3 regions of the Streptomyces sp. NPDC058459 genome follow, and region 2 is predicted to be linked to each of the others. Evidence: predicted binding sites of a transcription regulator. Region 2 holds the regulator's gene; each other region holds the start of a gene.
What was found. Region 2 encodes HrcA, which represses chaperone genes, less so after heat shock. Its sites were predicted from a motif close to TTNGCACTCNGNNNNNCNGAGTGCNAA; they were not measured.
Positions count from the first base shown of each region.

Region 1: the regulator HrcA is predicted to act here: its motif matches at 3,473-3,499, upstream of groES (co-chaperone GroES).
Region 3: the regulator HrcA is predicted to act here: its motif matches at 2,609-2,635, upstream of groL (chaperonin GroEL).

Region 1 covers NZ_JBHXLV010000026.1:27,722-35,146, reverse strand. The annotation lists gene ACFWN1_RS08030 (helix-turn-helix domain-containing protein) at 1-430, shown strand, start outside; gene ACFWN1_RS08025 (hypothetical protein) at 461-1,126, shown strand; gene groL (chaperonin GroEL) at 1,278-2,900, opposite strand; gene groES (co-chaperone GroES) at 3,018-3,326, opposite strand; gene ACFWN1_RS08010 (hypothetical protein) at 3,595-4,152, opposite strand; gene ACFWN1_RS08005 (polysaccharide deacetylase family protein) at 4,149-5,111, opposite strand; gene ACFWN1_RS08000 (methyltransferase domain-containing protein) at 5,094-6,413, shown strand; tRNA gene ACFWN1_RS07995 (tRNA-Gly) at 6,622-6,694, opposite strand; gene ACFWN1_RS07990 (hypothetical protein) at 6,784-7,038, opposite strand; gene tsaD (tRNA (adenosine(37)-N6)-threonylcarbamoyltransferase complex transferase subunit TsaD) at 7,035-7,425, opposite strand, start outside.
Region 2 covers NZ_JBHXLV010000113.1:2,126-9,550, reverse strand. The annotation lists gene ACFWN1_RS20695 (VOC family protein) at 1-149, opposite strand, end outside; gene ACFWN1_RS20690 (16S rRNA (uracil(1498)-N(3))-methyltransferase) at 149-895, opposite strand; gene ACFWN1_RS20685 (nitronate monooxygenase) at 892-1,992, opposite strand; gene dnaJ (molecular chaperone DnaJ) at 2,071-3,210, opposite strand; gene hrcA (heat-inducible transcriptional repressor HrcA) at 3,211-4,227, opposite strand; gene ACFWN1_RS20670 (MBL fold metallo-hydrolase) at 4,385-5,107, shown strand; gene ACFWN1_RS20665 (DUF3097 domain-containing protein) at 5,142-5,960, shown strand; gene ACFWN1_RS20660 (Uma2 family endonuclease) at 5,932-6,516, opposite strand; gene hemW (radical SAM family heme chaperone HemW) at 6,616-7,425, opposite strand, start outside.
Region 3 covers NZ_JBHXLV010000182.1:3,123-10,547, reverse strand. The annotation lists SAM riboswitch class I at 24-181, shown strand; gene thrC (threonine synthase) at 199-1,473, shown strand; gene ACFWN1_RS25930 (MoaD/ThiS family protein) at 1,470-1,745, shown strand; gene ACFWN1_RS25925 (cold-shock protein) at 2,200-2,403, shown strand; gene groL (chaperonin GroEL) at 2,798-4,420, shown strand; gene ACFWN1_RS25915 (hypothetical protein) at 4,913-5,740, opposite strand; gene ACFWN1_RS25910 (serine hydrolase domain-containing protein) at 6,101-6,949, shown strand; gene ACFWN1_RS25905 (DUF397 domain-containing protein) at 6,985-7,173, opposite strand; gene ACFWN1_RS25900 (helix-turn-helix domain-containing protein) at 7,154-7,425, opposite strand, start outside.

The sequences.
Region 1 (7,425 bases), on a different contig from region 2:
GGCCGGCCGGATCGAGGAACGCACCGCAGCGCTCCTGGCACGGCACTTCAGAGTGAGTTTCCCGGTGATCCTCATTCAGCTCGAGTCCATGTCGATGCTCACCGCGGAGCAGAAGAGGAAGTTGCAGCGGCCGACCGGAGAACAGCTCGCGCAGAAGTACGGCTGGGGGCCGGCCTACGAACAGGAGAAGGAGTCGTCTCGTTCCCCTCGTGCCCCTCGGCGCATTCTCGAACGTGCCGTTGAGGCGTACCGGCGTAATCTCATCGGAGTCCGCGCCCTGGCCATGCTTGAGGGGCGAAAGCCGGAAGAAGCCGAAGCGGGTCTCAGGGAGGCGGGTATCTTCCCTGACCTGCCGGAGCCCAAGAGAGTCGATCGCGACCGACTGGTCGCTCGTGGCCGGACAAGAGGCGACAAGAGGCAAGTAGACTGACCCTGTTGGGGGACGTCGAAGGGTGGAGGCTTGCCCGAGAAGCACGAACCGGCGCTGGGGGAAATCGCTCCGGAGGAACAGGCGGAGCCGCTGTGCATCCTGGACGCGGTTATCTGCGTGCACTTCGTCGGTGCCAACCTCCACAGGCTGCTTGTGAATGTTCTCCGCCAGGCCGAACTCGTCCTCCTCGTGCCGCAGGAGGTCTCTGACGAGATCGTGGGCAAGGACAGGAAGTACCCCGGACTGAAACTCAGGTGGACTCGCCTGACAGGCAGCCCGTACGTCCGCGTCCTTCCGCCGATCGAGGCGCGGACGGCATCGGCTCGCGTGATCGAGGTTTTCGAGGACGTGCGAGGCCGGCAGCTCGAAGAAGCCCTGCGGGATTCGAGGGATCTCGGAGAGGCGGTGGTCGTCGCGCATGGAGTGCACTTCCAGGACGAGGGCCACGAGGTGTATGTCGCCATCGACGATCAGGGCGGTCAGGCTCTCGCCAATGAGCGGGATCTCACGGTCGTCACCGTGGAGGACGTGCTCTGCATGGCGATCGAATTCGGGAAGTTCCCTACCGAGGGGGACCTGAAGAAGGACTGGGCGAAACTGCGGGAGTTCGGAAATGGACTCCCGTCCTACACCTACACGGAACTTCCTCTCGCCTACAAGGGCTGGCGGCGGGAACAGGACGTGGCAGAGGGATAGTGGTCCCGGCGGTGCCGAGTGACTGACGCACGGATGTCGCATGCGGGTTGCCGGTGGGCTTTCGCCGGGCAGCGGTCCGGATTCGGACAGCACTTCGCCCCGCCAGGAGAATCCGGCGGGGCGAAGTCCGTTGCCCCAGGGGGCTGTTGTTCTAGTGGGAGTGGCCGTGGCCGTGGCCCGCGTCGGCCGGCTCCTCTTCCTTCTTCTCGACGACCAGGGTCTCGGTCGTGAGGAGGAGAGACGCGATGGAGGCGGCGTTCTCCAGGGCGGAGCGGGTGACCTTGACCGGGTCGATGACGCCGGCCTTGACCAGGTCGCCGTACTCGCCGGTGGCTGCGTTGTAGCCGTGGCCCTTCTCCAGGTCCTTGACCTTGGAGACGATGACGTAGCCCTCCTGGCCGGCGTTCTCGCCGATCCAGCGCAGCGGCTCGACGACCGCGTTGCGGACGACGGTCACACCGGTGGCCTCGTCGCCGGTCTTGCCGAGACCGTCCTGGAGGACCTTCGCGGCGTGCACCAGCGCGGAGCCACCACCGGAGACGATGCCCTCCTCGACCGCGGCGCGGGTCGCGGAGATGGCGTCCTCCAGGCGGTGCTTCTTCTCCTTCAGCTCCACCTCGGTGGCGGCGCCGACCTTGATCACGCACACGCCGCCGGCCAGCTTGGCGAGGCGCTCCTGGAGCTTCTCGCGGTCCCAGTCGGAGTCGGTGTTCTCGATCTCGGCCTTGATCTGGCCGACGCGGCCCTGCACGTCGGCGGAGTTGCCGCCGCCGTCCACGATCGTGGTGTCGTCCTTGGTGACGGTCACGCGGCGGGCGGAGCCGAGTACGTCCAGACCGGCCTGGTCGAGCTTGAGGCCGACCTCCTCGGAGATGACGGTGGCGCCGGTGAGGACGGCCAGGTCCTGGAGCATCGCCTTGCGGCGGTCGCCGAAGCCGGGGGCCTTCACCGCTACGGCGTTGAAGGTGCCACGGATCTTGTTGACCACCAGGGTCGACAGGGCCTCGCCCTCGACGTCCTCGGCGATGATCAGCAGCGGCCGGGAGGCGTTGCTCTGGATGATCTTCTCGAGCAGCGGGAGCAGCTCGGTGATCGAGGAGATCTTGCCCTGGTTGATCAGGATGTACGGGTCGTCGAGGACGGCCTCCATACGCTCCTGGTCGGTGACGAAGTACGGGGACAGGTAGCCCTTGTCGAAGGCCATGCCCTCGGTGAAGTCCAGCTCCAGACCGAAGGTGTTGGACTCCTCGACGGTGATGACACCGTCCTTGCCGACCTTGTCCATGGCCTCGGCGATCAGCTCGCCGACCTGCTGGTCCTGGGCGGACAGCGCGGCGACGGCGGCGATGTCGGACTTCTCGTCGATCGGGCGGGCCGAGGCGAGCAGCTCCTCGGAGATGGCCTTGACCGCGGCGTCGATGCCCTTCTTCAGGGCGGCCGGGGACGCGCCGGCGGCGACGTTCTTCAGGCCCTCGCGGACCAGCGCCTGGGCGAGCACGGTGGCGGTGGTGGTGCCGTCACCCGCGATGTCGTTGGTCTTGGTCGCCACCTCCTTCACCAGCTGGGCGCCGAGGTTCTCGAACGGGTCATCGATCTCGACCTCACGGGCGATCGTGACACCGTCGTTGGTGATGGTGGGCGCGCCGAACTTCTTGTCGATGACGACGTTGCGGCCGCGGGGGCCGATCGTCACCTTCACCGTGTCGGCAAGCTTGTTGACGCCGCGCTCAAGGGCGCGACGGGCGTCCTCGTCGAACTTCAGTGTCTTCGCCATGACAGCGGGAGCCCTCTCGGAAAATCTGGGTGGATGTGCCTGCGCCCCCGGCCGCCCGGCTTCTTTACGGTCGCGGGAACCAGGGGCGCAGTGGTGAAGCAGATGCTTCGGGGTGAACTACTTCTCGATGATCGCGAGCACGTCGCGAGCCGAGAGGACGAGGTACTCGTCGCCGTTGTACTTCACCTCGGTGCCGCCGTACTTGCTGTACAGCACGATGTCGCCGACCTGGACGTCGAGCGGCAGGCGCTCGCCGTTCTCGAAGCGGCCCGGACCGACGGCGAGGACGGCGCCCTCCTGGGGCTTCTCCTTCGCGGTGTCCGGGATGACCAGGCCCGAGGCCGTGGTCTGCTCGGCGTCCAGCGGCTGGACCACGATGCGGTCCTCGAGCGGCTTGATGGCAACCTTGGAGCTGGCGGTCGTCACGATCCGACCTCCCCCTTCTGAGAATTCACGGGGTTGACTGTCTGAGGTGGCGACCAGGTCGATCCGTCGTCGCGGGTGCCGGACCTGCCCGTCGCTGTGTTGGCACTCTCGTGTGCCGAGTGCCAGTGCCGAGACTATGACCGGGGTTAGCACTCGGTCAAGCGGAGTGCCAATCGACGTGCGGCGCGTCGGCATCGCGTACCTCTTCGGCGTGGCCGCGCCGTGCTGTCGGCGCGCGCGGCCTCGGACGCCGGACGGGTCGAAGTGCCTAGCGGTAGTCCGTCAGCCTTCCGGCCGTCAGGCCCCTGCGCTGCACCTCCTTCAGCACGCGCACCGTGCGCTCGGCCAGGGCGCCCTCGTGGTCCGGGGTGATGCGGACGATGTCGCCGGGGGTCAGGTGTTCGGGGGTGCCCCTGTAGGTGAGGCCGTAGCGCGTGGTCTTGACGCGCCAGTGGACGGCGGCGTCGGCGCGGGTGAACACGGTGACCGGCAGGCGGAGTTCGCCGACCAGTGCGGCCAGCCTCCGGTCCCGTACGGCTCCCTCGCCGTAGGTGAGGAAGACGACCCGGTCGGCTGTGGCCACGTGGTCCGCCACCCGGGTCCCGGCACGCAGGGAGAGGGGGCGGGGCGGGGCGGCCAGGGGGGCGGTGAGGCCCCAGCGGAGATAGGCGCGTTCGGGGGCCGGGCGGCGGACGCCCGCGGCGGCCTTCTTGCCGAGGCGCTCGATGGGGTCGACCGACTGGGCGCAGCCGGTGAGCAGCAGCGCGGCCGAGGCGAGCGCGACGGCCCGCGCCGCACGGTGGGCCGGCCGCGCCGGGCGCCTCACAGGTAGTCCTCCAGGCGTGCCACGGCGTATCCCTCGCGGGTGACCTTGTTCAGGAAGCGGCGCATGTCGTCGACCATCGTGCCGTCCCACTCGTCGGTGCCCCGGAAGTGGGTGAGGACGATGTCGCCGCGGTGCAGCCGCTGGTCGTCCTCGCGGTACTCCCAGTGGTCGACGAAGACCTCCTCGTTCCAGATCGGCGCGTACTTGATGCCGCAGGACTTGGCGGCGCGCAGCGTGTCCTGGTCGTAGTCGCCGTAGGGCGGGCGCAGGACCTCGGGGCGCTTGCCGTACTGCTCCTCCATGACGTCCTGCATGCCGCAGATCTCGTGGCGCTGCTGCTCGTAGGAGAGGCCGGGCAGGTAGGGGTGGGTCAGGGTGTGGTTGTCCAGCGTGTTGCCGTACGCCTGGCTCCTGCGGAAGTACCCGTAGTCGTCCTTCACCAGGTAGTCGCTGAGGAAGGCGGTGTACGGGACCTTCAGCTCCCGCATCATCCGGAGGAACCGGGGGTCCTTCTCGGCGCCGTCGTCGATGGTGAGGAAGACGATCTTCTTGTCGGTGGGGACGGTGGTGAAGACCGGGGGGAGGGCCTCGTCCTCCTGGTGGTCCACCTCGAAGCCGTCGCGGGCGGTGATCCTCGGCTTGACCCCGGGTGGGGCCGGGGCCGTGAGCGGGACCTGGGCGAGCTTCCACCGGCGGGCGGCGGCCACCATGCGGCGCCGCTCCGCCAGGCGGGCCGAGGCGGCGTCAGGGGCCTTGGCGGGGCCGCCCAGCCCGGCGGGGGCGGGGCCGCCGGGGCCGGAGTCCGCGCAGCCGGCGAGGGCGGCGGCGGTGGCCAGCACGGCGAGCGAGCAGCGGACGACCAGGGACCGGGGACGGAGCCGGCGGCCGGTCCGGGAACCGATCCGGGAGCCGGCCCCGGAGCCGGTCCGGGATTTGTCATTTTGTACTACATATCCCATGCTGCCGGATTCTGGCAGGCGCCGGCCCCGGTCCCGGCCCGACACCGCCGCCGGAGGCGCACGGTCCACCGACTGGCCCACAATGAGCCGGTGAACGACCAGCTCTCCGCACTCCAGGGATTCCACGCGCTGCGCACCGACGAGGGCCGGGCCCTCCTCGACGAGGTGCGCGGCACCGCGCCGGCCGACGAACTCGCCGTGGCCACCCGGCTGCGCCGCACCCACCCGGCCGGGCTCGTGTCGGCCGCGCTCGGCCAGGCCCGGCTGCGGCAGCGGGCGGAAGCCAAGTTCGGCGCCGGGGACGCGCGGCGGATGTTCTTCACCCCGAACGGGGTCGAGCAGTCGACGCGGGCGAGTGTGGCCGCGTACCGCGCGGAGCGGATGCGGGCGCTCGGCGTCACCTCGGTGGCCGACCTGTGCTGCGGGATCGGCGGCGACGCGCTCGCGCTGGCCCGCGCCGGCATCCGGGTGCTCGCGGTGGACCGGGACCCGCTGACGGCGGCCGTGGCCCGCGCCAACGCCGGGGTGCTGGGCCTCGGCGACCTGATCGAGGTGCGCGAGGCCGATGTCACCGAGGTGGACACCGCCGGGTACGACGCGGTGTTCGCGGACCCCGCCCGGCGCGGCGGACGCGGCCGCGTCTTCGACCCGGAGGCGTACTCACCGCCCCTGTCCTGGGCCGTGGCCGCCGCGCTGGCCGCGCCCCGCGCCGCCCTGAAGATCGCCCCCGGCATCCCGCACGAGGCGGTGCCCGCCGAGGCCGAGGCCGAGTGGATCTCGGACGGGGGTGACGTGAAGGAGGCCGTCCTCTGGTTCGGCACCGGCGCGCCCGGCGGTGTCCGCGCCACCCTCCTGCCCGGCCCGCGCACCCTCCGGGGCCGGGGCCTGCCCTACCCGGCGGTCCGCCCGCCCGGCCGGTACCTGTACGAGCCCGACGGCGCGGTGATCCGCGCCCACCTGGTCGCGGAGGTCGCCGAGGAGCTGGACGGCGGCCTGCTGGACGAGACGATCGCCTACGTCACCGCCGACGCACTCCGCCCGACCCCGTACGCCACGGCCTACGAGATCACCGACCGGATGCCGTTCAACGTCAAGAAGCTGAAGGCCCTGCTGCGGGAGCGTGGCGTCGGCAACCTGACGGTGAAGAAGCGCGGCTCGGCGGTCGAGCCGGAGGAGCTGCGCCGCAAGGTCAAACCGCAGGGACCCCACTCGGCGACGGTGTTCATGACCCGGGTGGCGGGAGCGCCGACGATGCTGATCGGTCACCCGGCGACCGACCGGCCGAGCGGCACGACCGTGTGATCGGGCAGCGCTGCCGGACCTCCCCGGGCAGGGCGAAAGTGCCCGGCGGCCCCGTGGCGGAGTCCCGGGCCGGGAGTGAGCCGGTGAGGCAACGGCTCCACGCATGCGCTCCCCGGATTCCGGCACCGGCCCGGCCGGGCACCGTGAGGGTCTCGCCGGAGCCCGGGAACGAGAACACCCCGCCCCGGATACCCGGGACGGGGTGAAGTGGAGCGCTGGGCAGGGATCGCACCTGCATTTCCCCGCAGGAAGCGGGGCGTCTTGACTTGGACCACCAACGCACGGCGTTCGTACCGGAGTTGTTCCGGCCGTTCGCTCTGTGATGATCATAGCCAGAGATCACCGCAACGCGCCACCCGGAGCCGGCGGATCAGTCCGCGACCGGCTCGAACCGCCAGCGGTGCACCGGCCGGGACACCAGACCGGCGTCCGGCGCGGGCAGTTCCGGCACGTCCGCGTCGTAGGCGGCCTCCCACCAGGTGATGACCAGTACCCGGTCCCCGGGCGCGCGGAAGGTCTCGCGGCGCAGCGGGGTCATGGGCAGTCGCTGCGCGCGGGCCCAGTCCAGCAGCTCCCCGCCCCGGCCGTCGGCGGCCTTCGCCTCCCACATCAGGGCGACGGTCATGAGTAGAGGTTCTCCTTGCTGACCTCGTGCACATGGTCGTGCCCGGTGCCCGGCACGTGCGGGTCGGTGACCGGCAGGGAGGAGTCGGCGGACAGGTCCCAGTCGGAGGCCGAGCGGTTGCGGGCGACCATCTCGGCGCCGAGGGCGGCGACCATCGCGCCGTTGTCCGTGCACAGCTTGGGACGCGGCACGCGCAGCCGGATGCCGGCCGCCTCGCAGCGCTCCTGGGCCAGCGCCCGCAGCCGGGAGTTGGCCGCGACACCGCCGCCGATCATCAGGTGGTCCACGCCCTCGTCCTTGCAGGCGCGCACCGCCTTGCGGGTCAGCACGTCCACCACGGCCTCCTGGAAGGAAGCGGCCACGTCACGGACCGGCACTTCCTCGCCG
Region 2 (7,425 bases):
GCGATCCCGGCGGACCCGGCGTGCGGGCTGAACTTCTCGTACGGGCCCTCGGCAGCGCCCGACTGGGGGCGCAGGCCGAGGACTTCGGCGTAGAAGCGGTAGCAGGCGGGGAAGTCCGTGACGAGCAGCCGGACCTGGGCGAGTTCCATCAGGACCACCGGCCGGTGCGGCCCAGCAGGAGGGCCGTCGCGGCGGTCCCGGCGGTGGAGGTGCGCAGCACGGACGGTCCGAGCACGCAGGCGCGGGCGCCCGCCTCCTCGAAGAGGGCAAGCTCGTCCCGGGCGACGCCTCCTTCGGGGCCGACGACGAGCACGATCTCGCCCTCGGCGGGGAGTTCGGCGGTGGCGAGCGGGGCGCTCTCGTGCCCGAAGTCGGAGTGCAGCACGGCGGCGAAGTCGGCCCGCGCGAGAAGTGCCGCCACCTCCTTGGTCGTCGCCGGGTAAGCGACCTCGGGGAAGCGGACCCGGCGGGACTGCTTGCCCGCCTCGCGGGCGGTGGAGCGCCACTTGCCGAGCGCCTTCAGTCCCCGCTCGCCCTTCCACCGGGTGATGCAGCGGGACGCCTGCCAGGGCACGATCCGGTCGACCCCGGTCTCGGTCATGGTCTCCACGGCGAGTTCGCCCCGGTCGCCCTTGGGCAGCGCCTGGACGACGGTGATACGCGGCCGGGGCTCGGGCTCCTCACGGACCTCGCCGAGTGCGACGATCAGCCGGTCCTTGCCCTCGGTGCCGGTGACCTCGCCCACCGCGTGGCGCCCGGCGCCGTCGGTCAGGACGACCTCCTCGCCGGGCTCCAGCCGCTTCACGGAGACGGCGTGCCGCCCCTCGGCACCGTCGAGTACGTACCGGGTGCCGTCTGTGCGGAAGTGCTCGACGACGAAGACGGGCGCGGTCATCGCGCGTCCCCTCCTTGGGTTCGGCCGGGTCTGTGCCGGCGCCCGGACTCACCGCGTACGAGGTTGAGTTCGGCGGCGAGGGTGCGGACGAGTTCGGCCGCGGGCAGCGGGCGGGCCAGCCGGTGGCCCTGGCCCGCCCACAGCGACATGCCCTGGGCGTCCCCGGCGGCGGTGGCGGCCTTGCGCAGCGGCGCGGTCAGCTGGTGCACATCGGGGTAGGCGGCCGGGGCGTAGGGTCCGTGCTCGCGCAGGAAGCGGTTGGTCAGGGCCCGCGCCGGGCGTCCGGAGAAGGCGCGGGTCAGCTCGGTGCGCGGGAACACCGGGTCGGTCAGCGCCCGCTTGTGGATCTCGGGGGCGCCGGACTCGGGGGTGGCGAGGAACGCGGTGCCGAGCTGGGCGGCGGTCGCGCCGGCGGCGAGCACGGCGGCGATCTGGGCGCCCCGCATGATGCCTCCGGCGGCCACCACCGGGATCTCGACGGCCTGCGCGACCTGGGTGAGCAGAGCAAGCAGGCCGAGCCCGGTGCCGTCGTTCTCCGCGAGGTCGCGGTGGGTGCCCTGGTGGCCGCCCGCCTCGATGCCCTGCGCGATCACCGCGTCCGCGCCGGCCCGCTCCGCCGCACGGGCCTCCTCGACGGTGGTGGCGGTGACCAGCGTGACCGTCCCGGCCCGGCGCAGCGCGGCCAGCGCCTCCGGGTCGGGCACGCCGAAGTGGAAGGAGACGGCGGCGACGGGATCGTCCAGCAGGACGGCGAGCTTGGCGTCGTAGCCGTCGTCGCGGCAGCCGTCGGGGGTGCCCGCCCCGGTCTCGTACCAGGCGGCCTCACCGGCCAGTTGCTGCGCGTACAGGTCGACGGCGCCGGACTCGGCGTGGGCGGGCTGGGGCAGGAAGACGTTGACGCCGAAGGGGCGGCTGGTCAGCCCGCGCAGGCGCTTGATCTCCCGGTACATGCCGTCGGCGGTCTTGTAGCCGGCGGCGAGGAAGCCGAGCCCTCCGGCCTCGGAGACGGCGGCCGCCAGTTCCGGCACCGCGACACCGCCCGCCATGGGGGCCTGCACGATCGGGTGCACGACGAGATCGGCCAGCGCGGAGGACATGCCCGCATGGTGTCATGTCCGCCTGACAAGTCCGAATCGGGCCGGCCGGGATCGGGGGGCGCGGCACGCCCCCCGACCTCAGCGTCCGTTGAACGCGTCCTTCAGCCGGGAGAACAGTCCCTGCTGGCCGGGCTGGAACTGCCCCGTGGGCCGCTCCTCGCCGCGCAGCTTGGACAGCTCCCGCAGCACCCGCTCCTGCTCGGCGTCGAGCTTCGTCGGGGTGGTGACCTCGACATGCACGATCAGGTCACCCCGGCCGCCGCCGCGCAGATGCGTGACGCCCCGGGTGTGCAGCGGGATCGACTGGCCGGACTGGGTGCCGGGCCGGATGTCGACCTCCTCCATGCCGTCCAGCGTCTCCAGCGGCACCTTGGTGCCGAGGGCCGCGGCCGTCATGGGGATGGTGACCGTGCAGTGCAGGTCGTCGCCGCGCCGCTGGAAGGTGGAGTGCGGCAGTTCGTGGATCTCCACGTACAGGTCGCCGGCGGGGCCGCCGCCGGGGCCGACCTCGCCCTCGCCCGCGAGCTGGATGCGGGTGCCGTTGTCGACACCGGCGGGGATCTTCACGGTCAGGGTGCGCCGGGAGCGGACCCGCCCGTCGCCCGCGCACTCGGGGCACGGGGTCGGGACCACGGTGCCGAAGCCCTGGCACTGCGGGCAGGGGCGCGAGGTCATGACCTGGCCCAGGAAGGACCGGGTGACCTGCGAGACCTCGCCGCGGCCGCGGCACATGTCACAGGTCTGCGCGGAGGTGCCGGGGGCCGCGCCCTCGCCACTGCAGGTGTTGCAGACGACCGCGGTGTCGACCTGGATGTCCTTGGTCGTGCCGAAGGCCGCCTCGTCCAGCTCGACCTCGATCCGGATCATCGCGTCCTGGCCGCGCCGGGTGCGCGAGCGCGGTCCGCGCTGCGACGCCGTGCCGAAGAACGCGTCCATGATGTCGGAGAAGTTGCCGAAGCCGCCGGCCCCGAAGCCGCCCGCGCCACCGGCGCCGCCGGCCTGCGAGAGGGGGTCGCCGCCGAGGTCGTAGACCTGCTTCTTCTGCGGGTCCGACAGCACCTCGTAGGCGGCGTTGATCTCCTTGAACCGCTCCTGGGTCTTCGGATCGGGATTGACGTCCGGATGCAGCTCGCGCGCGAGCCTGCGGAACGCCTTCTTGATCTCATCCTGCGACGCGTCGCGGCGCACGCCGAGAACGGCGTAGTAATCCGTGGCCACTTACGACTCCGCCAGGATCTGTCCGACGTACCGTGCCACTGCGCGTACCGCTCCCATCGTTCCCGGATAGTCCATGCGGGTCGGTCCGACCACGCCGAGCTTGGCAACCGCCTCGCCGCCCGAACCGTAGCCGACCGACACGACGGACGTGGAGTTGAGTCCCTCGTGGGCGTTCTCGTGCCCGATACGCACGGTCACGCCCGGATCCTTGGCTTCGCCGAGGAGTTTGAGGAGCACGACCTGTTCCTCCAGGGCCTCCAGCACGGGCCGGATCACCAGGGGGAAGTCATGTCCGAAACGGGTGAGATTGGCGGTGCCGCCGATCATCAGCCGTTCCTCGTTCTCCTCGACCAGTGTCTCCAGCAGGGTGGAGAGCACTGTGGAAACCGTACCGCGATCCTCCGCCTCGAAGGCATCGGGGAGGTCCTCGACCAGTCGCGGTACGTCGCTGAAGCGGCGTCCGGCCACCTTGCTGTTGAGCCGCGCGCGCAGATCCGCGAGCGACGCGTCCCCGAACGGCGCGGGGCAGTCGACCATCCGCTGCTCCACCCGGCCGGTGTCCGTGATCAGCACGAGCATCACGCGGGCGGGCGCGAGTGAGAGCAGTTCCACATGGCGGACCGTGGACCGGGTCAGCGAGGGGTACTGCACGACGGCGACCTGCCGGGTCAGCTGCGCGAGCAGCCGGACGGTGCGGGCCACGACGTCGTCCAGGTCGACGGCGCCCTCCAGGAAGTTCTGGATCGCGCGCCGCTCCGGCGCCGTCATCGGCTTCACACCGGCGAGCTTGTCGACGAAGAGCCGGTAGCCCTTGTCGGTGGGGATGCGCCCGGCGCTGGTGTGCGGCTGGGCGATGAACCCCTCCTCCTCCAGCGCGGCCATGTCGTTGCGCACGGTGGCCGGGGAGACGCCGAGGCTGTGCCGTTCGGTGAGGGCCTTGGAGCCGACGGGCTCCTCGGTGCCGACATAGTCCTGCACGATGGCGCGCAGTACCTGCAGCCTGCGTTCGCTCAGCATGCGCACCTCCATCACGTCGCCCACGGTCCTCACGGTGTACCACCTGGCACTCTGCGCGTGCGAGTGCCAGACTCCCCCCGCCAGTGTACGGCCGGGGGGTGCTCACCGGGCAAGGTCGGTGCGGTCCGCCCGGCTTGTCCCCGGCTAGCGTGCGGGCATGACCGTGACTTGGGAAGACCTCGGGTGGGAGCGCCTGGCCGAAGGGGTGGGCCGGTGCCGGCTGCCGGGCTGGGACTGCACGGTGGGGCTGGTGGTGGGCGCGGGCACGGCGCTGGTGGTGGACGCGGGGTCGAGCCTGGCCGAGGGGGCCGCGCTGCGGTCGGCGGTGCGGACGCTGGCCGGGCGGGATGTGACCCATCTCGCGCTGACCCACCCTCATTTCGATCATGTCCTTGGCTCTCCCGCGTTCGCCGGCGCGGAGGTCTACGGCGCGGTCGGGCTGGACGTGGTGTCCGGGCACGAGCGGGATGCGCTGCGGCGGGACGCGGTCGAGCACGGGGTCCCGGCCGGGGAGGCGGAGGCCGCCGTCCACGCCCTGGTCCCGCCCGCGCACACGGTCTCCGGCGAGTGGACGCTCGACCTCGGGGGCGGGTGCCAGGCGCTGCTGGCCAACGTGGGCCCAGGTCACACCGCCCACGATCTCGCGGTGCTGGTGCCCGGCTCCCCCGAGGTCGTCTTCTGCGGCGACCTGGTCGAGGAGTCCGGCGGACCGCAGGCGGGTCCGGACGCGGTGCCGTCCCGCTGGCCGGCCGCGCTGGACCGGCTGCTGGCCCTCGGCGGCGAGGACGCGCTGTACGTGCCCGGTCACGGAGCGGTGGTCGACGCGGCCTTCGTACGGCGCCAGCGGGACGCCCTGGCAGCGCGTTTCGGCGTGTCCTGAGTGCCGGGCGGCTGCTTCTCCTATGGTCATCAGAATGCGCGAGTACTCCCCCGATCTGACCGCCCCCTGGAAGAAGCCGAAGCCCGTGCCCGAGGTCGCGGCGGAGCCGGGGCTGGTGGTGGAGGAGCCCGGTACCGGGTTCTGCGGGGCGGTGATCCGCTGCGAGGCGGGCACGGTGACGCTGGAGGACCGCTTCGGCAAGCACCGGGTGTTCCCGCTGGAGCCGGGCGGCTTCCTGCTGGAGGGCCGCCCGGTCACCCTGGTCCGCCCGCCCGCCGCCGCCCCGGCGAGGCCCGTGCGCACCGCCTCCGGCTCGATCGCCGTCCCCGGCGCCCGCGCACGCGTGGCACGCGCGGGACGGATCTACGTCGAGGGCAGGCACGACGCCGAGCTGGTCGAGAAGGTGTGGGGCGACGACCTGCGCATCGAGGGCGTCGTCGTGGAGTACCTGGAGGGCGTGGACGACCTGCCCTCGATCGTGGCCGAATTCGCCCCGGACGCGGACGCCCGCCTGGGCGTCCTGGTGGACCATCTCCTGCCCGGCACCAAGGAGTGGCGCATCGCCCGGTCGGTCACCAGTGAGCACGCCCTGGTGGTCGGCCACCCGTACATCGACATCTGGGAGGCGGTGAAGCCCTCAGCTCTGGGCATCCCCGCCTGGCCCCGCGTCCCCCACGGCCAGGACTGGAAGAAGGGCGTCTGCAAGGCGCTGGGCTGGCCGGAGAACACCGGCGCGGTGTGGCAGGCGATCCTGGCAAAGGTGACGTCCTACCGGGAGCTGGAGCCGGAGCTGCTGGGGCGGGTGGAGGAACTGATCGACTTCGTCACAGCAACGGGAAGCGGCGAGGCTTGACGTCGGGGAGCGTTCCGAAACCGCTGGTGTCAATTTCGATGCCGAGCGCCTCGGGCGTCAGCGTCTCACCGAATTGGTGCTTGCTCTGCCTCTTGTAGTCGGCCCGCTCCCCTTCACCCGTGGGCTTCTCCAGCAGGACACACTGCGCCATGATCGGGTCGATGATCAGGTAGACCGGAATACCGGCAGCGGCATAGATCGATCGCTTGACGCTGTAGTCCCGCTCGACGCTGGTCTTGGACACCACCTCGACGACCATGGTGACCAGGCTCGCCGGGAGGAGCCGTCCTGAAGGGGGCAGGACTTCAGGAGCCACGACCACGAGATCCGGGACGGGCTCACTGGCTTCGTCGACGATGTCGACATCCTGCGTCTGCAGGGGATACCAGCGATGCAACGGAATCTGCCTCTGCGTGAGCAACACGATGAGGTTGTGCACCAGATCCGGGTTCGGCATCATCACGATTTCCCCCCGCAGAAGCTCCACCTTGAGTCCGTCGGGCGGGACGAATCCCTCGAAGAACTCCGCGACTCCACGTTCGTCCACAGCGGTCATCTCCGTGGCCTCCACATTCGCCGCTTATGGTCAGCGGCAGCTTACGAACCAGGTTATGGACCAAACCGGCGTTCCGCAGTCATTCACCCCGGCGAGTGATCAGTCCACCAGATCCCGCACCACCGCGTCCGCCAGCAGCCGTCCGCGCAGGGTGAGGGTGGCGCGGCCCTCGGCGTAGGGCCCGGGGTTCAGGAGGCCGTCCGCCAGGGCGCGGTCGGCGGCGGCCAGACCGGCCGGCCTGAGCAGGGTCAGCGGGACGCCGTCGCGGAGGCGGAGTTCCAGGAGGATGCGCTCCACCCTGCGGTCCTCCTCGGAGAGGAGTTCGCGGCCCGCGCCGGGGGTGCGGCCGGCGGCGAGGGCGGCCGCGTAGGCGCCGGGATGCTTGACGTTCCACCAGCGCACCCCGCCGACGTGGCTGTGGGCGCCGGGGCCCGCGCCCCACCAGTCGGCGCCGCGCCAGTACAGCTCGTTGTGCAGGCAGCGGGCCGCCTCGGTGGTGGCCCAGTTGGAGACCTCGTACCAGTGCATACCGGCCGCGGTGAGCAGTTCCTCGGCGATGAGGTACCGGTCGGCGTGCACGTCGTCGTCGGTCATCGGGACCTCGCCGCGCCGGATGCGCCGGGCGAGCTGGGTGCCCTCCTCGACGATCAGGGCGTAGGCGCTGATGTGGTCGGGGCCCGCGCCGAGGGCGGCCTCCAGGGAGGCGCGCCAGTCGTCGTCGGACTCGCCGGGGGTGCCGTAGATCAGATCGAGGTTGACGTGGCCGAACCCGGCCGCGCGGGCTTCGGCCACGCATGCCTCGGGACGGCCGGGGGTGTGGGTGCGGTCCAGGATCTGGAGTACGTGCGGCTTGGCGCTCTGCATGCCGAAGGAGAGCCGGTTGAAGCCGCCTTCGCGCAGGGTGGCGAG
Region 3 (7,425 bases), on a different contig from region 2:
ACCCGGCGTCCACAACCGAATACCGCTCATCCAGAGGGGCAGAGGGAAACGGCCCGATGAAGCCCCGGCAACCCTCCAGCCGGTCTCCCGTGCGCGACACGTCGCGGCACGCGCGAGGCTCCCGGCTAGGGAAGGTGCCAAATCCGTCTCACGGCGAGATGCGCCGTGGGAAAGATGAGGAGAAAGGGCCTCGCCTCCATGGCTGTGCAGACTGTCGCCACCCCCACCGTAGATCTCGGACCCGCCGCCGCCCTGAGCTGTCGGGAGTGCGGACACCGCGTCCCGCTCGGTCCCGTCTTCGCCTGTGAGGAATGCTTCGGACCGCTGGAGATCGCCTACGACTTCTCCGCGTACGACACCGAGAAGCTCCGGGCGCGCATCGAGTCCGGTCCGGCGAACATCTGGCGTTACGCCCCGCTGCTGCCCGTCCCCGCCGACGTGGCCGACAAGCCCAACCTCAACCCCGGCTGGACCCCGCTGGTCAAGGCCGACCGCCTGGCGGCCGAACTCGGCGTCACCGGTGGGCTGTTCGTCAAGGACGACTCCGGCAACCCGACGCACTCCTTCAAGGACCGGGTGGTCGCCCAGGCGCTGGAGGCCGCCCGCGCCTTCGGCTTCACCACCCTGTCCTGCTCCTCCACCGGCAACCTGGCCGGCGCGGTCGGCGCCGCCGCCGCCCGCGCGGGCCTGCGCTCCTGCGTGTTCATCCCGCACGACCTGGAGCAGGGCAAGGTCGTCATGGCCGCCGTCTACGGCGGCGAGCTGGTCGGCATCGAGGGCAACTACGACGACGTGAACCGCTTCTGCTCCGAGCTGATCGGCGACCCGGCCGGCGAGGGCTGGGGCTTCGTCAACGTCAACCTGCGCCCCTACTACGCCGAGGGCTCCAAGACGCTGGCGTACGAGATCTGCGAGCAGCTCGGCTGGCGGCTGCCTGACCAGCTGGTGGTGCCGATCGCCTCCGGCTCCCAGCTCACCAAGATCGACAAGGGGCTGAAGGAGCTGATCGCGCTCGGTCTGGTCGAGGACAGGCCGTACAAGATCTTCGGCGCCCAGGCGGAGGGCTGCTCGCCGGTGTCGGCCGCGTACAAGGCGGGCCATGACGTGGTGCGGCCGCAGAAGCCGCACACCATCGCCAAGTCCCTCGCCATCGGCAACCCGGCCGACGGGCCCTACGTGCTGGACATCGCGCGCCGGACCGGCGGGGCGGTGGAGGACGTGACGGACCCGCAGATCGGGGACGCCATCAAGCTGCTGGCCCGTACCGAGGGCATCTTCGCCGAGACGGCGGGCGGGGTGACGGTCGGCGTCACCCGCAAGCTGGTCGAGTCCGGTGCGCTGGACCCCTCGCTCACGACCGTCGTCCTGAACACCGGCGACGGCCTGAAGACCCTGGACGCGGTGGCCGGCACCGGTCTCTCCGCGACCATCCGCCCGACCCTGGACTCCTTCCGAGAGGCTGGCCTCGCATGAGCGTGACCGTTCGCATCCCCACCATCCTGCGCACCTACACCGGCGGTCAGGCCGAGGTGGCCGCCGAGGGCGGCACGCTCGCGGAGGTCATCGAGGACCTGGAGAAGCACCACCAGGGAATCGCCGCCCGCGTCCTGGACGACCAGGGCAAGCTGCGCCGGTTCGTGAATGTCTACGTCAATGACGACGACGTGCGTTTCGAGGGCGGACTTCAGACCGCCACCCCCGACGGCGCGGGTGTCTCCATCATTCCGGCGGTCGCCGGCGGCTGAAATTACCTTTGGTAACCGCGGTTACCCTCGGTTCATCCCGGCTCGGCGCAGTTCCTGGAATGGCCTTCTCCGTAAGAGAAACGGAGGGGGCCATTCTGTCTGATTGAACGCGGTAGAGTTGGGGAACACGCTCCCGTCCCGGCAGGCCGGGCGCACTTGATCCATGTCGCGAGCCCGATAAGAAACAGCCAAAATGCGCGGGTAATGTGCGGCATTTGTTGTTTTTACGGGGCCCGACTTGCCCTGAATTCCGCCGAAGTTGCGGCAGATTCCGGACTGTGTCCATCCGGAATTCTCGTCCGATTGACCTGTTGCAGACGGCAGTTGTGCAGATACATTCAGCCGCGGTCGACGCGTTCCGGCGCACGCCCCCGGCCGATTGCAGGGGGGCGAGGTCTGACCCGGGTCCGCGAGGTGCGGGTCCGCGCAAGGGCCAGTAATAGGGGAGTTGGGCATGGCTCAGGGCACCGTCAAGTGGTTCAACGCGGAGAAGGGGTACGGCTTCATCGCGGTCGACGGTGGTGCGGACGTCTTCGTCCATTACAGCGCCATTCAGATGGACGGCTACCGCGCCCTGGAAGAGGGCCAGCGGGTGGAGTTCGAGATCTCGCAGGGCCAGAAGGGTCCGCAGGCCGACATGGTTCGCGTCACCACCTGAAATCTCCAGCACGGCGAAGGGTCCGCACCCAGCACAGGGTGCGGGCCCTTCGCCGTTCTCCCGCACCACCCGCACCGCCCGCACCGCCCGCACCGCCGGGACACGGTGCCGGACGGCGTCATGGACCCGTACCGTCCCGCGCTGCCCGCGCCGCCCGCGCCGCCGGACGAGCAGAGCCGGAAGCGGCTCCGCATCGCCGGAGGCGCTTGCACTCGACCTGGGTGAGTGCTAATCATTGCGTTAGCACTCTGAAGGTGAGAGTGACAACGAAGGACCGGGTCGGTGAGGCCCGCAGGCCGGGTGGGGCAAGGAACCACGAGGTCGGCGAGCCGTCCGTCGCGGGCGCGGGCGCGGTCCGAAGGAATCACCCCCAGTCCTGGAGGGACCACTTCACATGGCCAAGATCATCGCGTTCGACGAGGAGGCGCGGCGCGGCCTCGAGCGCGGCATGAACCAGCTCGCGGACGCCGTCAAGGTGACGCTCGGCCCCAAGGGCCGCAACGTCGTCCTCGAGAAGAAGTGGGGCGCCCCCACGATCACCAACGATGGTGTCTCCATCGCCAAGGAGATCGAGCTCGAGGACCCGTACGAGAAGATCGGCGCCGAGCTGGTCAAGGAAGTCGCCAAGAAGACGGACGACGTCGCCGGCGACGGTACGACCACCGCGACCGTGCTCGCCCAGGCCCTGGTCAAGGAGGGCCTGCGCAACGTAGCCGCGGGCGCCAACCCGATGGCCCTCAAGCGCGGTATCGAGAAGGCCGTCGAGGCCGTCTCCACCGCTCTGCTGGAGCAGGCCAAGGACGTGGAGACCAAGGAGCAGATCGCCTCCACCGCCTCCATCTCCGCCGCCGACACCCAGATCGGCGAGCTCATCGCCGAGGCGATGGACAAGGTCGGCAAGGAAGGTGTCATCACCGTCGAGGAGAGCAACACCTTCGGTCTGGAGCTTGAGCTCACCGAGGGCATGCGCTTCGACAAGGGCTACATCTCCGCCTACTTCGCTACCGACATGGAGCGCATGGAGTCGGTGCTCGAGGACCCCTACATCCTCATCGCCAACTCCAAGATCTCCTCGGTCAAGGACCTGCTCCCGCTGCTGGAGAAGGTCATGCAGTCGGGCAAGGCGCTGCTGATCATCGCCGAGGACGTCGAGGGCGAGGCCCTCTCCACCCTGGTGGTCAACAAGATCCGCGGCACCTTCAAGTCCGTCGCCGTCAAGGCCCCGGGCTTCGGCGACCGCCGCAAGGCCATGCTCGGCGACATCGCCATCCTCACCGGTGGCGAGGTCATCTCCGAGGAGGTCGGTCTCAAGCTGGAGAACGCCTCCCTGGACCTGCTGGGCCGCGCCCGCAAGGTCGTCGTCACCAAGGACGAGACCACGATCGTGGACGGCGCCGGCTCCTCGGAGCAGGTGCAGGGCCGCGTGAACCAGATCCGCGCCGAGATCGAGAACTCCGACTCGGACTACGACCGCGAGAAGCTCCAGGAGCGCCTGGCGAAGCTCGCGGGCGGCGTGGCGGTCATCAAGGCCGGTGCGGCGACCGAGGTCGAGCTCAAGGAGCGCAAGCACCGCATCGAGGACGCCGTGCGCAACGCCAAGGCGGCCGTCGAGGAGGGCATCGTCGCCGGTGGTGGCGTGGCACTGCTCCAGGCCGGCCAGGTCTTCGACAAGCTCGAGCTGACGGGCGACGAGGCGACCGGTGCCAACGCGGTCAAGCTCGCGCTGGAGGCCCCGCTCAAGCAGATCGCCGTCAACGGTGGTCTCGAGGGTGGCGTCGTCGTGGAGAAGGTCCGCAACCTCCCCGTCGGCAACGGCCTGAACGCCGCGACCGGTGAGTACGTCGACATGATCGCCGAGGGCATCATCGACCCGGCGAAGGTGACGCGTTCCGCCCTGCAGAACGCGGCCTCCATCGCCGCGCTGTTCCTCACCACCGAGGCCGTCATCGCCGACAAGCCGGAGAAGGCCGCCGCGGCCGCTCCGGGCGGCATGCCGGGCGGTGACATGGACTTCTGATCCCTCTCGGATCAACTGTCCTAGTCCGGGGCGGCACTTCCCTCACGGGAGGTGTCGCCCTCGGGCGTTCCCGGGCCCGGCCGCGGCCCCCGGTGACGGCGGTAGCCGTAGGCGCGCTCCATCATGTGACCTCCGACGGCTGTACGAGGAGTACCAGTGTTCCCGTCCGGGCCGCTGGGCCCGGAGATGCTCGGGGTGCGCCTTCCACGCCGTCGACGACGCCTCGTCCGCGCGTGGTACGCCGGTTCGGGGTGGACGGACGAGGGGGTCATGACGAGGGGGTCATAAGGGAAGCCCTCCGTCGTGAGGCGCGCCGGACGATGCTGCCGCCTTCCGCCGGGACAGCCGCCGCCACGTCATCCCAGTGGCCAATGGGGGTCCTCCCAGCAGCACCAGTTCCTCCGCGCTGCCCCAGTGGCAGTCGAGGTTCATGGTCATCGGCACAGCCTCGGGAGGACTCCGGCCGGGGTCCACCGGCTGAAGACCGCGAGCCTAGCGGGCGGGGCGAGGGTCTCGCACGGGTGTCGTGGTGTTCTTGCGGGCGGACATGGCTGCCCGGATCTCCTCCGCGCGGGCGCGTACGGAGGGGGTGGGCAGGGGGCCCAGGGTCTCCCGCAGCGTCTGTTCGCCACGGCACGCCCGGCACATGCCGCCGGGCAGGGCCTCGGGGCGGCCCGGCAGGCCGCAGTTCGCGCATTCCAGTGTGCGGTGGGGTGGGGTGGGGGCCGGTTCCGGGGGGAGTTTGTCGGTCAGGCGGCGGCGGAGCAGGGCGGCTGGGTGGTGGATGGGGGAGGGGAGGCCGTCACTGAGGGCGCGGAGGATGGTGTCGTCCGTGGCTCCCCTGGCGTACCACTCCGTCAGCAGCGGGGCCAGGTCGGCGCAGTCGGCGGCCGAGAGGGACAGGGACGGGGTCCTACGGCCCAGGGCGGCCAGCAGGATGTGGGCGCGGGAGCGGGTCTGCTTCGGCGGGGGGTCCGGGGTGTCGCCTCGGGCGAACGAGGCCCACCAGGTGTCGTCGCGCGCGGTACGGGAGAACCACGATCGGGTGATCCAGCGGGTGCCGGTCCCCTCCGACTCCAGACGCTCCCGGCCCCGCCGCAAGTGCCCGGCGTTCTGGAGGCGGTTGAGTGCGGTACGCAGCGCACACTGTCCGTACGGGAGTGTCCTGGCCAGCGTCTTCACCGAGATGTCGGCGCCTTCGGGGAGGCGGTCCAGGTACGCGGCGATGGCCGCCTCACGGGGCGGGAGATGCGTGAAGTCGTGCTTGGTGCGCTGGAGTTGGTCCGGCGCGGACCGCTTGCCGTAGCCGGGGTTGGCCATGGGGTGCGGGAGTGCGTGCGCTTGTAGGGGGGCAGAGCTAAGCTTGGCGTCAGCCACGGGATCGCCCTTTTCGATCTTGTAGGTCAAGCCCCCGCAGGTGTTGGTAGCGCCTCGCGGGGGCTGTTCGTTATGCGGGCACGCTAGGGCCTTGTGACCTTCCGTGGCAAGTCGGTCGCTCCCGGTCAAGTCGCAGGGTGGGAGGGTGGGTTGAAACCCACCAGCCAATCCTTGTCAAGAGGGCTCGGGGCTCGCCGCTTGAGCCTCGGGGGCGGTGTCGCGGTCCGCGCGAGTGCGCTTGTATGTACACGAACTTGTGGCGTCGTCCGAGCGCAAGACCCCGTCCCCCACTGAAAGCCTTCCGTGCGCCCCATACCCACCTGCATCCTCAGCAGCAGCCGAGCCCCCCAAGCCCTGCATGGACATGATCTCGACGCATACGTCCAGATCGGGTCTCTGACCAAGACACTCACCGGAACCGCGCTGGCCCAGCTGGCTGCACGAGGTGTGCTCCAGCTGGACGCCCCACTGGAGCAGTTCCTGCCCGTTCCGCGGGGCACCGGCATCACCTTGAGGCATCTCGCCCAGCACACCTCCGGGCTGCCACGGCTCCCCCCGCACGTGGAACGGCGCGACCCGTACGCCGCCTTCGACGATGCCGCCCTGCATGCCGTGCTCCGGAGACTGGACACCTTCACCACCGCTGCCCCGGGCCACACCGAGGAATACTCCAACCTCGGATACGCCATCCTCGGAGCCGCGCTGACTTCCGCCGCAGCTATGTCCTACCAAGACCTGCTGGACCTCTACGTCCTTGCCCCGCTGGGCATCACCGAGATGACCAGCGCTCCGCCGCCGGACAACTGCCTGCACAGCCGCGGGCTGTTCGGCCGCCCACGTCGTCCCTGGACCATGACGGGCGCCATCCTGCCCGCAGGCGGGCTCTGGGCCACCCCGCGAGCCGCCGCCCGCTTGGTGACCAAGCTCCTCGTGGAACAGGAACTGGGGGAGCCCGCCCTGTCCTGGCAGAGAGCCGGCACCGTGCTCTGGCACAACGGCGCCACCGGTGACGCCTCCGTCTTCGCCGCTGCCACGCCGGACGGCAGATGGGTACTGGTCCACCGCCTCACTGGACAAGCCGCCCGTACCGACGAACTGGGCATCAAACTCCTACAGCAGGCCACACCTGGCGTTGGCAAGCGCGACACGTAACCGGCGGGCAGCGGCTCCCGGGCGGGTCGAACAGGTCAGCCCTGCTTGAGGTTCTCCACGAACGCGGCCCACACCTCCGGCCGGAACGCGAGCTTCGGGCCGTGCGGCGCTTTGGAGTCTCGGACGGGGATGTGGGTGGGGTGGGTGTAAGTCACTTCGAGGCAGTCGCCGCCGCTGCCGTCGCTGTAACTGGACCTGCGCCACTCAGGAGGGTTGCTCTTCATGGTCGTAATCCTGTGCGGTCGACTCGATAAGTGCCAGTGAAAGGGCTGGCGAGAGTGCCAACGTCTGCAGGAGTGTGAAGGTCAGGCTGTGGCGTGCGACCGTGGCGGGATCGTCCACCAGCTTTCCCGTGTCCAGTCCCCCGAGGAAGCAGAGGGGAGGGGCGTCCTGGAACTCCATGAGTTTCAAGGACCCGGCCATGGCCGGGTGCGCTCCCGCCGCGAAGGGCAGTACTTGCGCGATGACTCTGCGGC